3 regions of the Erwinia sp. HR93 genome follow, and region 3 is predicted to be linked to each of the others. Evidence: predicted binding sites of a transcription regulator. Region 3 holds the regulator's gene; each other region holds the start of a gene.
What was found. The regulator LexA, encoded in region 3, represses DNA repair genes until DNA is damaged. The targets are predictions, from matches to a motif close to TNCTGTATGTACATACAGNA.
Positions count from the first base shown of each region.

Region 1: the regulator LexA is predicted to act here: its motif matches at 1,945-1,964, upstream of rmuC (DNA recombination protein RmuC).
Region 2: the regulator LexA is predicted to act here: its motif matches at 1,652-1,671, upstream of dinG (ATP-dependent DNA helicase DinG).

Region 1 is NZ_JAXUDP010000001.1:418,672-421,952, forward strand. Features, by position in the region: gene ubiE (bifunctional demethylmenaquinone methyltransferase/2-methoxy-6-polyprenyl-1,4-benzoquinol methylase UbiE) at 1-356, opposite strand, end outside; gene rmuC (DNA recombination protein RmuC) at 448-1,848, opposite strand; gene udp (uridine phosphorylase) at 2,329-3,090, opposite strand.
Region 2 is NZ_JAXUDP010000001.1:2,574,208-2,577,488, reverse strand. Features, by position in the region: gene dinG (ATP-dependent DNA helicase DinG) at 1-1,638, opposite strand, end outside; gene rhlE (ATP-dependent RNA helicase RhlE) at 1,828-3,180, opposite strand.
Region 3 is NZ_JAXUDP010000001.1:1,076,240-1,079,520, forward strand. Features, by position in the region: gene plsB (glycerol-3-phosphate 1-O-acyltransferase PlsB) at 1-786, opposite strand, end outside; gene SFA31_RS05105 (diacylglycerol kinase) at 918-1,286, shown strand; gene lexA (transcriptional repressor LexA) at 1,395-2,003, shown strand; gene SFA31_RS05115 (hypothetical protein) at 2,135-2,350, opposite strand; gene dinF (MATE family efflux transporter DinF) at 2,897-3,281, shown strand, end outside.

The DNA.
Region 1 (3,281 bases), 660 kb from region 3:
TATTCTACATTGCCAATAACTCCGGTGTTACGCAGCTTCTCACGCCCCATCTTTAACATGGAATCATTGATATCAGCCAGCACGACACTGCCCGTTTCACCAACTAAACGCGAAAATTTAGCCGTTAAATCCCCGGTGCCTCCGGCCAGGTCTAATACGCGCTGACCGCGACGCACGCCGCTGCAATCAATAGTGAAGCGTTTCCATAACCGGTGAATGCCAAACGACATCAGGTCGTTCATTACATCGTATTTTGCCGCAACGGAGTGAAAGACTTGCGCTACCATGTCCGCCTTTTGCGTTTTTGCAACGGTACGGAAACCAAAATGCGTCGTATCCTGCGAATCTCCAGCCATCTCAATGCCTGCTTGTTGAAAAATATTTGAAGGAGTGTAACAGATTGCACCGTGTTGCCCTATGATTCAGCGCCACGCAGGGTATACCTTATCAGATATCACCCGCTGCACGGCGCGCTGGGGTGATTTCTGGTTCAACCTGGGTGTCATACCGCTCTCCGGGTGCAATAGCGGCATTGTCGCCATCCAGTTTCGCCCGGGCAGACAATTCTGGATTGATTTCTCTCTTGATTTCAACGCCGAGTTCACGGAAAGCCTCGGCCTGGACCAGAATATTTCCGCGCCCACTGGCCAACTTTTTCATTGCCTGCCGGTAGGTATCCTGCGCTTTATCCAGGTTATTGCCGATAGCAGACATATCATCGACAAACAGCCGCATTTTATCATAGAGACGCGCCGCCCGATCGGCGATACGTTGGGCATTACGGCTTTGGTGTTCATAGCGCCAGAGATTGGCAATAGTCCGTAGCGCCACCAGCAGCGTAGTGGGGCTGACTAGCATAATATTGCGCTGTAGCGCTTCATTTATCAGCTCAGGCTGTTTGTCTATTGCCGCCAAAAACGCCGGCTCAATCGGGATAAACATCAGTACATAATCAAGAGATTTTACCCCTGGCAAGCACTGGTAATCTTTACTCCCCAGCGAGCGAATATGCTGGCGAATCGCGGCAATATGCTCTGAAAGCGCCTGCTCCCGCGCGTACTCTTCTTCAGCGTTAAAGAAACGCTCCCAGGCCACCAGCGTCATTTTTGCATCAATCACCACGTCTTTGCCTTGGGGCAGGCGTACAATGACATCCGGCTGCATCCGGCTACCGTCTTCGCGCTGAATATTTACTTGCAGATCATATTCATGGCCTTCGCGCAGCCCCGAGGCCTCCAGCACGCGGCCAAGCACCACTTCTCCCCAATTTCCCTGGGTTTTGTTATTACCTTTTAATGCCTGGGTGAGATTGACGGCTTCCTGAGCCATTCTGGCGTTAAGCTGTTGCAGATTGCGGATCTCATGAGTCAGCGTGTGCCGCTCCCGCGCTTCCTGACCAAAGCTATCCTGCACCTGGCGCCGAAAACCGTCTAACTGCTCCCGCAGCGGTGTAAGTAGCCCCTGCAGGCTTTGGCGATTTTGCTCATCCACCCGCCGGCTATTCTGTTCAAAAATCCGATGCGCGAGGTTTTCAAACTGCTCGCTCAGGCGGTGTTCGCTGCTCATCATCTGCCGGACTTTTTCTTCCGCGTTAATACGCGTTTCTTCAAGTCGCGTGCTCAGTTCACGCAGATCGGCTTCCTGTACCCCGTTGATCTCCAGCTGGTGGCGCAGCTCACCGTTTAGACGCTCACACTCTTCATGCCAATATTCAGCCTGCTGAAGCTGCTGCCGCGCCGCCATCAGTTCGCCGTAAAGCTCGCGCTGGGCGGTATGCTCCAGCGCCAGTTTTTGCGCCGCGCGCAGGCTGGCCAGCAACCAACCGGCACCAACGCCTGCAAGCACCATGATGATAACGAGCAGTAATGAGTTGTCCACTCCGCCTCCAGAATGCGAGTTTACCGCCCTCCAGCAGAGGGCGAGGCTTTAATCAAAGTAAAATTGTGCTGTATGGATGTCCAGATGAAAAGCGCTTTTCTGCGTAAAGCCGCGCAAAAAAGCGCGGTACTCTTACCGCGCCAGGAAAATATATTTCGCAGGAGCGCAAACCAAGGATGTCCTCAACAAGCAATATAGGTACACGCGGAGTAAAAATATTTACGGGCGGCAAGCGCATGATTCTACGCCGCAGAATTGGCAAAGAGCGTTAAAAAGCGCCTTTTAGGCGCGCATCTGACAAAACCAACCCGCGTTTTCTGCCAGAGCAAACCGCTGCCAGCGCGCGGGCGAGCTACCTGGTATCAACCTATGCTGAGTCAGAATATGGGGACGAGACATACGATTAAGTCGATGGCGCGTCTCAGCTTACGCGCCACCGAGCGGGCGAAATTAAAGCAGACGGCGCGCGGCCTCAACCACAATATTTATCGCGTGGCCTTCCGTTTGTTTCATCAATTGCGCATCCGGGATTTCTTGCTGAGTACGATTAACAATGACCCCGGCTATCATACCGGCGCGCAATCCCTGACTCGCGCACATGGTTAACAGCGTCGCGGATTCCATTTCATAATTCATCACGCCCATCGCCTGCCATTCAGCCATTGAACCTTTAAAACGCCGCTCTACGCGACCAGAAAAGGTATCATAGCGCTCCTGGCCTGGATAAAAAGTATCGGAAGACGCCGTCACGCCAATATGCGTTACCGCACCGGCGGCCCTGGCTGCCTCTACCAGCGCGGTGGTGCAGGTAAAATCTGCAACCGCCGGGTATTCGAGAGGCGCAAAGTGCAGGCTGGCACCGTCCAGGCGCACAGAAGCCGTAGTAACCAGCACATCGCCCACACTGATATTCGGCTGGATAGCTCCGGTGGTTCCCACGCGTAAAAAAGTGCGAATCCCCAACTGCGCTAATTCTTCAACGGCTATCGAGGTAGAAGGGCCGCCAATCCCTGTGGAACATACGATGATGGACTTACCGTCTATCTGTGCACGCCAGGTCGTAAACTCGCGGTGCGAAGCAAGCAATACGGGGTTATCCATTAATGCCGCTATTTTTTCCACCCGCTGTGGATCGCCCGGCACAATGGCAAGCGTTGCACCCTGTAAATCACCCTGAGTCAGGCCCAAATGGAAAACGTCAGTCGCTGACATAGCGCGCTCCTTGAAATCACTGTGGGAAAATAAGGCGTCTACTCTAACCGGGCCTGCCGCGTAATTACGTGATACATCTCACCTGTAATGAAACAAATTACTCTTATTTATGCATCACTAAGTGATTTGCTTCACAAATACTGGCGTATGGCTTTACACCTCAAATGGCAGGCAAACCCGCCCGCACGCCC
Region 2 (3,281 bases), 1.5 Mb from region 3:
AGCGCGCTGGCTGGTGAACAGAACCAACATGCCTTTATGGGTCTCTTTTTCCAGCTCAGCGCGGAAAAACGCCGCCATCTCCTGCAAATGCAGCGCTTCGTTTTCCAGACGCGGTTCATTGCGCATTTGCGGAATCAATAGCCGCCCCTGTTCTACGTGATTAAACGGGGAATCCAGCGCCAAAAATCTATCGCCGGCCTGAAGTTTCAGCCCGCTCATTTCCTGAAAGCGGGAAAAGCTGTTCAGGGAGCGCAGGGTTGCAGAGGTAATAATAATATGCGGCACGCTGCGCCAGAGCAGCTTTTCTAACTGCTCACTAACGCGGATCCCCGCGCAGTGCAAAAACCAATGTTGATGCCCCTCTCGCCGCTCTCGGGTTATCCATTTACAGACCGGCGCGCCGGACGCCTGTGCCATCGCGGCCAGCGTCCAAAGCCGGGTCTGTGTTTCAAAATACCCCAGCGCCCGGTTAAGCTGCAGGATCAAACGGTGCAGTCGCGCAATATCATACTGACCGGTTCTTTCGCTTAAATCATTAACCAATGCCTCTGCCAGCCCGCGTAATCCGTCGGTAAGTTTTGCCAGCCTCTGGGCGTGAACGGTTAATTCATCGGGCAATATTCCTAAAGCAAAACGATATTCAGCGTTCTCTTCTCCGGGCAATAATTGCGCCAAAATACGCACCGCTTCTGACAGTCGCTCAACAATCTCATCTGCGCATTGGGCGAGCCGTTCCGGCACCGCCAGCGGAGGAAGCCGCTTCGGGCGATGCAGCGCAAGACAGGAGGCAATCAGCTTAATGAATAAATCGAGCTGCAGTTTGGTAAACCCCGGCGTAATCTCCGCGCTAACCTCCAGCGCATCACGCGCGACTTCTGGCAAATGGTGCCCTTCATCAAGGACCAGCAGCATATTTTTTGCCGGCGGCAATACCGCATCACTTTCCAGCGCGGCGATCGCCAGCGCATGATTCGCCACAACGACTTCCGCTTCGCTGATTTCACGCCGGGCAATAAAGAAAGGGCAGCTTTTGAACCACGGGCAATTTACCCCCAGGCAGCTTGCTTTATCGGTACTAATCCGCGCCCAAAGCGCGTCTTCAACCTCCAGCTCAGCGCGATCGCGCAGACCATCCCAGCGCCCGCCGTCGAGCGCGGTTTTTAGGGTGGTACACAGTTTTTGCTCTGCCTGGCTTGCCGGCACTTCATCTTCGAGAAAATCCAGCAGCGTACGTTGAGCATTATCTTCCGGCGCCGCCAGCGCTGCCAGATTGCGGGGACATGCGTAGCGACGCCGCCCAAAGGCGGCGGTGAATTTTAAGCCAGGAATTATCGTGCTCAGGAGCGGCAAATCTTTGGTAAAAAGCTGATCCTGCAGAGCTACGTTCGCGGTACTGACCACCAGCGTTTTTTGCTCATCGCGCGCTATCGCAATGCCGGGAATAAGGTAAGAAAGCGTTTTCCCGACGCCGGTTGGCGCCTCTATCGCTAAATGGCGCCCTTCTTCGCCCGCCAGCGTTTTAGCCACTTCGGCTATCATCTGACGCTGGGGAGCGCGAGGGATAAAATCGGGGATTTGCTGCTGAAGCGCCTTATACCAGGCGCCAATTTGCGCCTTTTGCGCCGCCGAAAGTGCCATAGTGAACCGTAAATACTGTATAAACAGCCACTATTGTCCCACTTTTAAGCGGCATGAGATACCTTCTTTTTTATCGATAGGCGACATTACGGGCGTTATTGCGCGCCGCAGTCGGTCCGGGCAATAAAACAAAATTGCCTCCCGCAGGCGGCAAATAGCACATGGTTCGATGGCCGAAAATAACCGTCGTTATTGCGAATTGCCGCCAGAGCGGCGCGGACGGCGAGGTCTGTCACCTTCAGGGCGCGCGCTGCGCGATTGCCCTTCTGTGCGTGAACGCGGCGACTGAGCGCTGCGTTCCGGGCGTTTTCCCTGAGCCTGACCTCTTCCCGGCCCCTGCCCTTGTCCACGGCCGCCGCCACGTCCCTGACGGCCATTTTGGATAGGTTCCGCTTTAATCGACGGATCCGGCTCAAATCCCGGCAGGGCAATACGTGGGATCTCGCGCTTTAATAGCCGCTCAATATCACGCAGTAGTTTATGTTCATCAACGCACACCAGCGACAGCGCTTCGCCGGTTGCCGCAGCGCGTCCGGTTCGCCCAATCCGGTGAACATAGTCTTCCGGCACATTGGGCAATTCATAGTTCACTACATACGGCAGTTCTTCGATATCCAGGCCGCGCGCGGCGATATCGGTCGCCACCAATACGCGGATATCCCCGGACTTAAAGTTCGCCAGCGCCCGCGTACGTGCGCCCTGGCTTTTATTACCGTGGATAGCCGCCGCGGTGATTCCATCTTTACTTAACTGCTCCGCCAGGTGGTTTGCGCCGTGTTTGGTGCGCGTAAACACCAGGACTTGCCGCCAGTTTCCTTGTCCTATCATGAGTGATAACAGTTCGCGCTTGCGTTTTTTATCGACAAAATGGACGTGCTGAGTAACCTGTTCCGAAGCCGTGTTGCGGCGCGCAACGGCAACCTCCTCAGGATTGTGCAATAGCTTTTCCGCCAGTTGCTTAATCTCATCGGAAAAGGTGGCGGAAAACAGAAGATTCTGTCGGCGCGGAGGCAGCTTCGCCAGTACGCGGCGAATATCGTGAATAAATCCCATATCCAGCATACGATCCGCTTCATCCAGCACCAGAATCTCAATGCTATCAAGCTTCACCGCATTCTGATGTTCAAGATCGAGCAAACGCCCCGGTGTGGCTATTAATACATCAACCCCGCTGCGCAGTTTCATCATTTGCGGGTTAATACTGACGCCACCGAACACGACCAGCGAGCGAATATCTAAATATTTACTGTATTCACGCACATTCTCCCCTACCTGTGCCGCCAGCTCGCGCGTTGGCGTCAAAATCAGCGCGCGCACCGGACGGCGCCCTTTTTGATGCGGGGCTTTCTGCGACAGTAATTGAAGTAACGGCAGCGTAAAACCCGCTGTTTTTCCCGTGCCCGTTTGCGCGCTGGCCATCAGATCGCGCCCGCGCAGAACGACAGGGATCGCCTGACGCTGAATCGGCGTCGGCTCATGGTAGCCCTGTTCCGCTACCGCACGCAGGATATCAGCGTTTAACCCAAGAGAATCAAAAGACATAACAACTCCAGAACCGCCCTGACCGGGGGACCGGTGTAGTTTCCAGGGGGATATCGACAGCCGGAGAAAGCGGCTGATTAAAGGGGCACAAACCACAGTGC
Region 3 (3,281 bases):
CTCATAGGAGAAGTTGGCGGCAATCTCTTCCATTAGTGCAATGGCATTTTGCTGCGCTTTTTCATGCGAAATTTTTTTGCTGCGAGCTTCATCCTCGACCGCCCGAGCGATAGCCCGGGATGAAAGGAGTTTATTAAACAGATCCTGGCGAGCAGGAAGGCGCGGCCCTACGGCGGCTAAACGGAGGCGGGCGAAGTGCATACGCGCAACGCGCAGCAGTTTCTGCGCGATGCTTTTATCGGTGCCGTGTTCCGTGGCCATCCAGCGCAGCGAGACGGGCGTGGAAAAACGGACAAAGCTATCGCGGCCCAGCCACAGCACCGCAAAAAATTTCTGAATACCATTAAGCATGCGTAAAGGAGGATTTGATTCTCCTTTTTCACGCCCGGGCGAGCGCCCGAACATAACGGAAACCGGCACCAATTGGATATCCAGATTAGGGTTGCGCCGGTGAAGATCCAGATAATCATGAAACAGTTTTATCGACTCTTCTTTTGGCGTGTAATAAGTAAATACGCGCGGTCCGTCGTGGACAAATACGTAGCGCGGTAAAACAATGCCATCAACCTCAAGCGGATCGAAGGGATCGGGCAGATCGTGCGCCAGACACTGTTCACGAAGCGTCAGAATGTCCGCTTTTGAATTGTACGGTAAGACATAAATTATCGGTCTGGAGATATCGAGCCCCAGCTCAGCGCAGGGATCTTCAGGAACTAATTTACTTTTTACCAGCAAACTTAGTGGTAAATTAAGCAACTTATAGAAAAAGTGGGGCCAGTCTACCATAGACAATGTTAAGCCTCTGAGTGAAGAGCGTCATTACGGCGCAGCATACCAGAAATAGCATATAAATTCTGCGACATTGCTGTATTTACGGCTTTTTCGCCAGGACGCAAATTTTAAAAAAGGGTTTTTTCATGGCTAATAGTACCACCGGTATTACCCGTATTATCAAGGCTGCCGGCTATTCCTGGAAGGGGCTTCGCGCCGCATGGCGCAATGAGGCGGCCTTTCGTCAGGAAACATTACTGGCGGTCGCGGGCATAATCATCGCCTGCTGGCTGGATATTGATGCGTTAACGCGCGTGCTGCTTATTGGATCCGTGGTACTTATTATGATCGTTGAAATTCTTAATAGCGCCATTGAAGCAGTGGTTGATCGTATCGGTACTGAAAAGCATGAACTTTCTGGCCGCGCGAAGGATATGGGATCGGCGGCGGTATTCATTGCGATGCTGCTCGCCGCTTTTGTCTGGATCTCATTATTGTGGCAACGCTTTTATTGATTCGCCCGGTATTGCGATAAGTCGCTGGTTTTTGCTGAATTATGGTTCCCTTAACGTATTGCGCTGTATATACTCACAGCATAACTGTATATACAACCAGGGGGCGAAATGAAAGCGTTAACGGCCAGACAGCAGGAGGTTTTTGACCTCATCCGGGAGCATATTAGCCAGACGGGTATGCCGCCAACGCGGGCAGAGATTGCTAAGCAGCTTGGATTTCGTTCTCCGAATGCCGCGGAAGAGCATTTAAAGGCGCTGGCGCGGAAAGGCGTAATTGAAATCGTCTCTGGTGCCTCCCGTGGTATTCGACTGATGGTGGAAGAAGAAGCAGGCCTTCCGCTGGTAGGGCGCGTTGCCGCCGGAGAGCCGCTGCTGGCGCAGCAGCATATTGAAGGGCACTATCAGGTTGATCCTTCTTTATTCAGGCCTGGCGCTGATTTTCTCCTGCGCGTGAGCGGTATGTCGATGAAAGATATCGGTATTATGGACGGTGACTTACTTGCCGTACATAAAACCCAGGAAGCACGCAATGGTCAGGTAGTAGTTGCTCGTATTGAAGACGAGGTCACGGTGAAGCGGTTAAAAAAACAGGGAAATGTTGTCTGGCTACTGCCAGAAAACAGTGACTTCGAGCCGATTGAAGTGGATTTGCGTTCGCAAAACTTTAGCATTGAGGGCTTGGCCGTCGGCGTTATTCGCAACGGCGAATGGCTCTAACCGTTTTAAAACACTAAGCCTTCCTGGCTATTATCTGCGGTATATTTGGATTAAGCGCCAGCCATCCTGTCGGCGCTTTTATTCGCGTGCTGCCAGCCCACAGGCGGCGCGCAGTGTGTCAGCTATTACAATCAGAGTAGTTTCCTCAACGTCAGACGTTGCCAGGCGCACCGTAATTTCAGGGCAGGATGCTGCGCGGCGAACTCTACTTTTTCAGCGCTGCGCTGAGATGAAAACGACAGGGGAAGGGAAACATAGCCGGCCGATGCAGAGTCGATAAGCAAAGGGATGCGGGTTAACTGAAGCAGGTAAATTATGGCGGTGTGTGGCAGGTTATTTGCCTGCACGCACGGCCTTCGCCCGGTAATTCCTTTGCACAATAGTTTTAGCCTGCGCTCCAGCTTATACGGTGGAAGGTGCTCTGATATACGCATTCGTCTGGGATTAATGTACATATCTTCCGGATGCGTATATCTTCCGTGCCTGCCAGATGCTTATCTTATTAGCCGGTCGCTTTTCTTGTCAGGAAGAAAGCGCTGGTGATGTATTTGATAGAGCCATCATACTTACCTTATCCCGCTTATTCACAGGTTGTTTCAGTGTCCGAGGCGTTACTGACCTCTATTTAAGCTTTTTAATATTCATCTCAACAATGCTGCCTGAACTTAAGAACGTTATTTGCCGTTAAATTGGATACACTTTGCGGCCCGGTCTATTTAGCTTTATTGAGAGCACCACGCTAACTTGTGAATATCTGGCTGAATGCAGGGGCACTAAAGCGCGCGCAATCATTTGCCATGTTACGCCTGCGCTACGCCCGATCGGGTAGTTTAGAACCATGAAGCCTGCTGTTCGCAGCAGGAGAAGATAAATCATTATAAATGGGCTGGACGATGCCTTTTTTCCATAAAACAGATAAAGCACTGTGGCGGCTGGCGCTGCCGATGATTTTTTCCAATATCACTGTACCGCTGCTGGGGCTGGTGGATACCGCCGTTATCGGCCATCTTGATTCGCCAGATTATTTGGCCGGCGTAGCCGTGGGAGCAACCACGACCAGCTTCCTGTTTATGCTGCTGCTTTTTTTACGTATGAGCACGACGGGGCTGACCGCTCAGGCGTGGGGGGCTAAAGATATCCCGGCGCTGGCGCGCGCTTTAGCTCAGCCTATGATGCTGGCGTTAAGCGCAGGGGTTGCTATCGTTGCGTTACGTACTCCACTGATTGACCTGGCTTTGCATGCGGTGGGCGGCAATGAAAATGTTTTATATCAGGCGC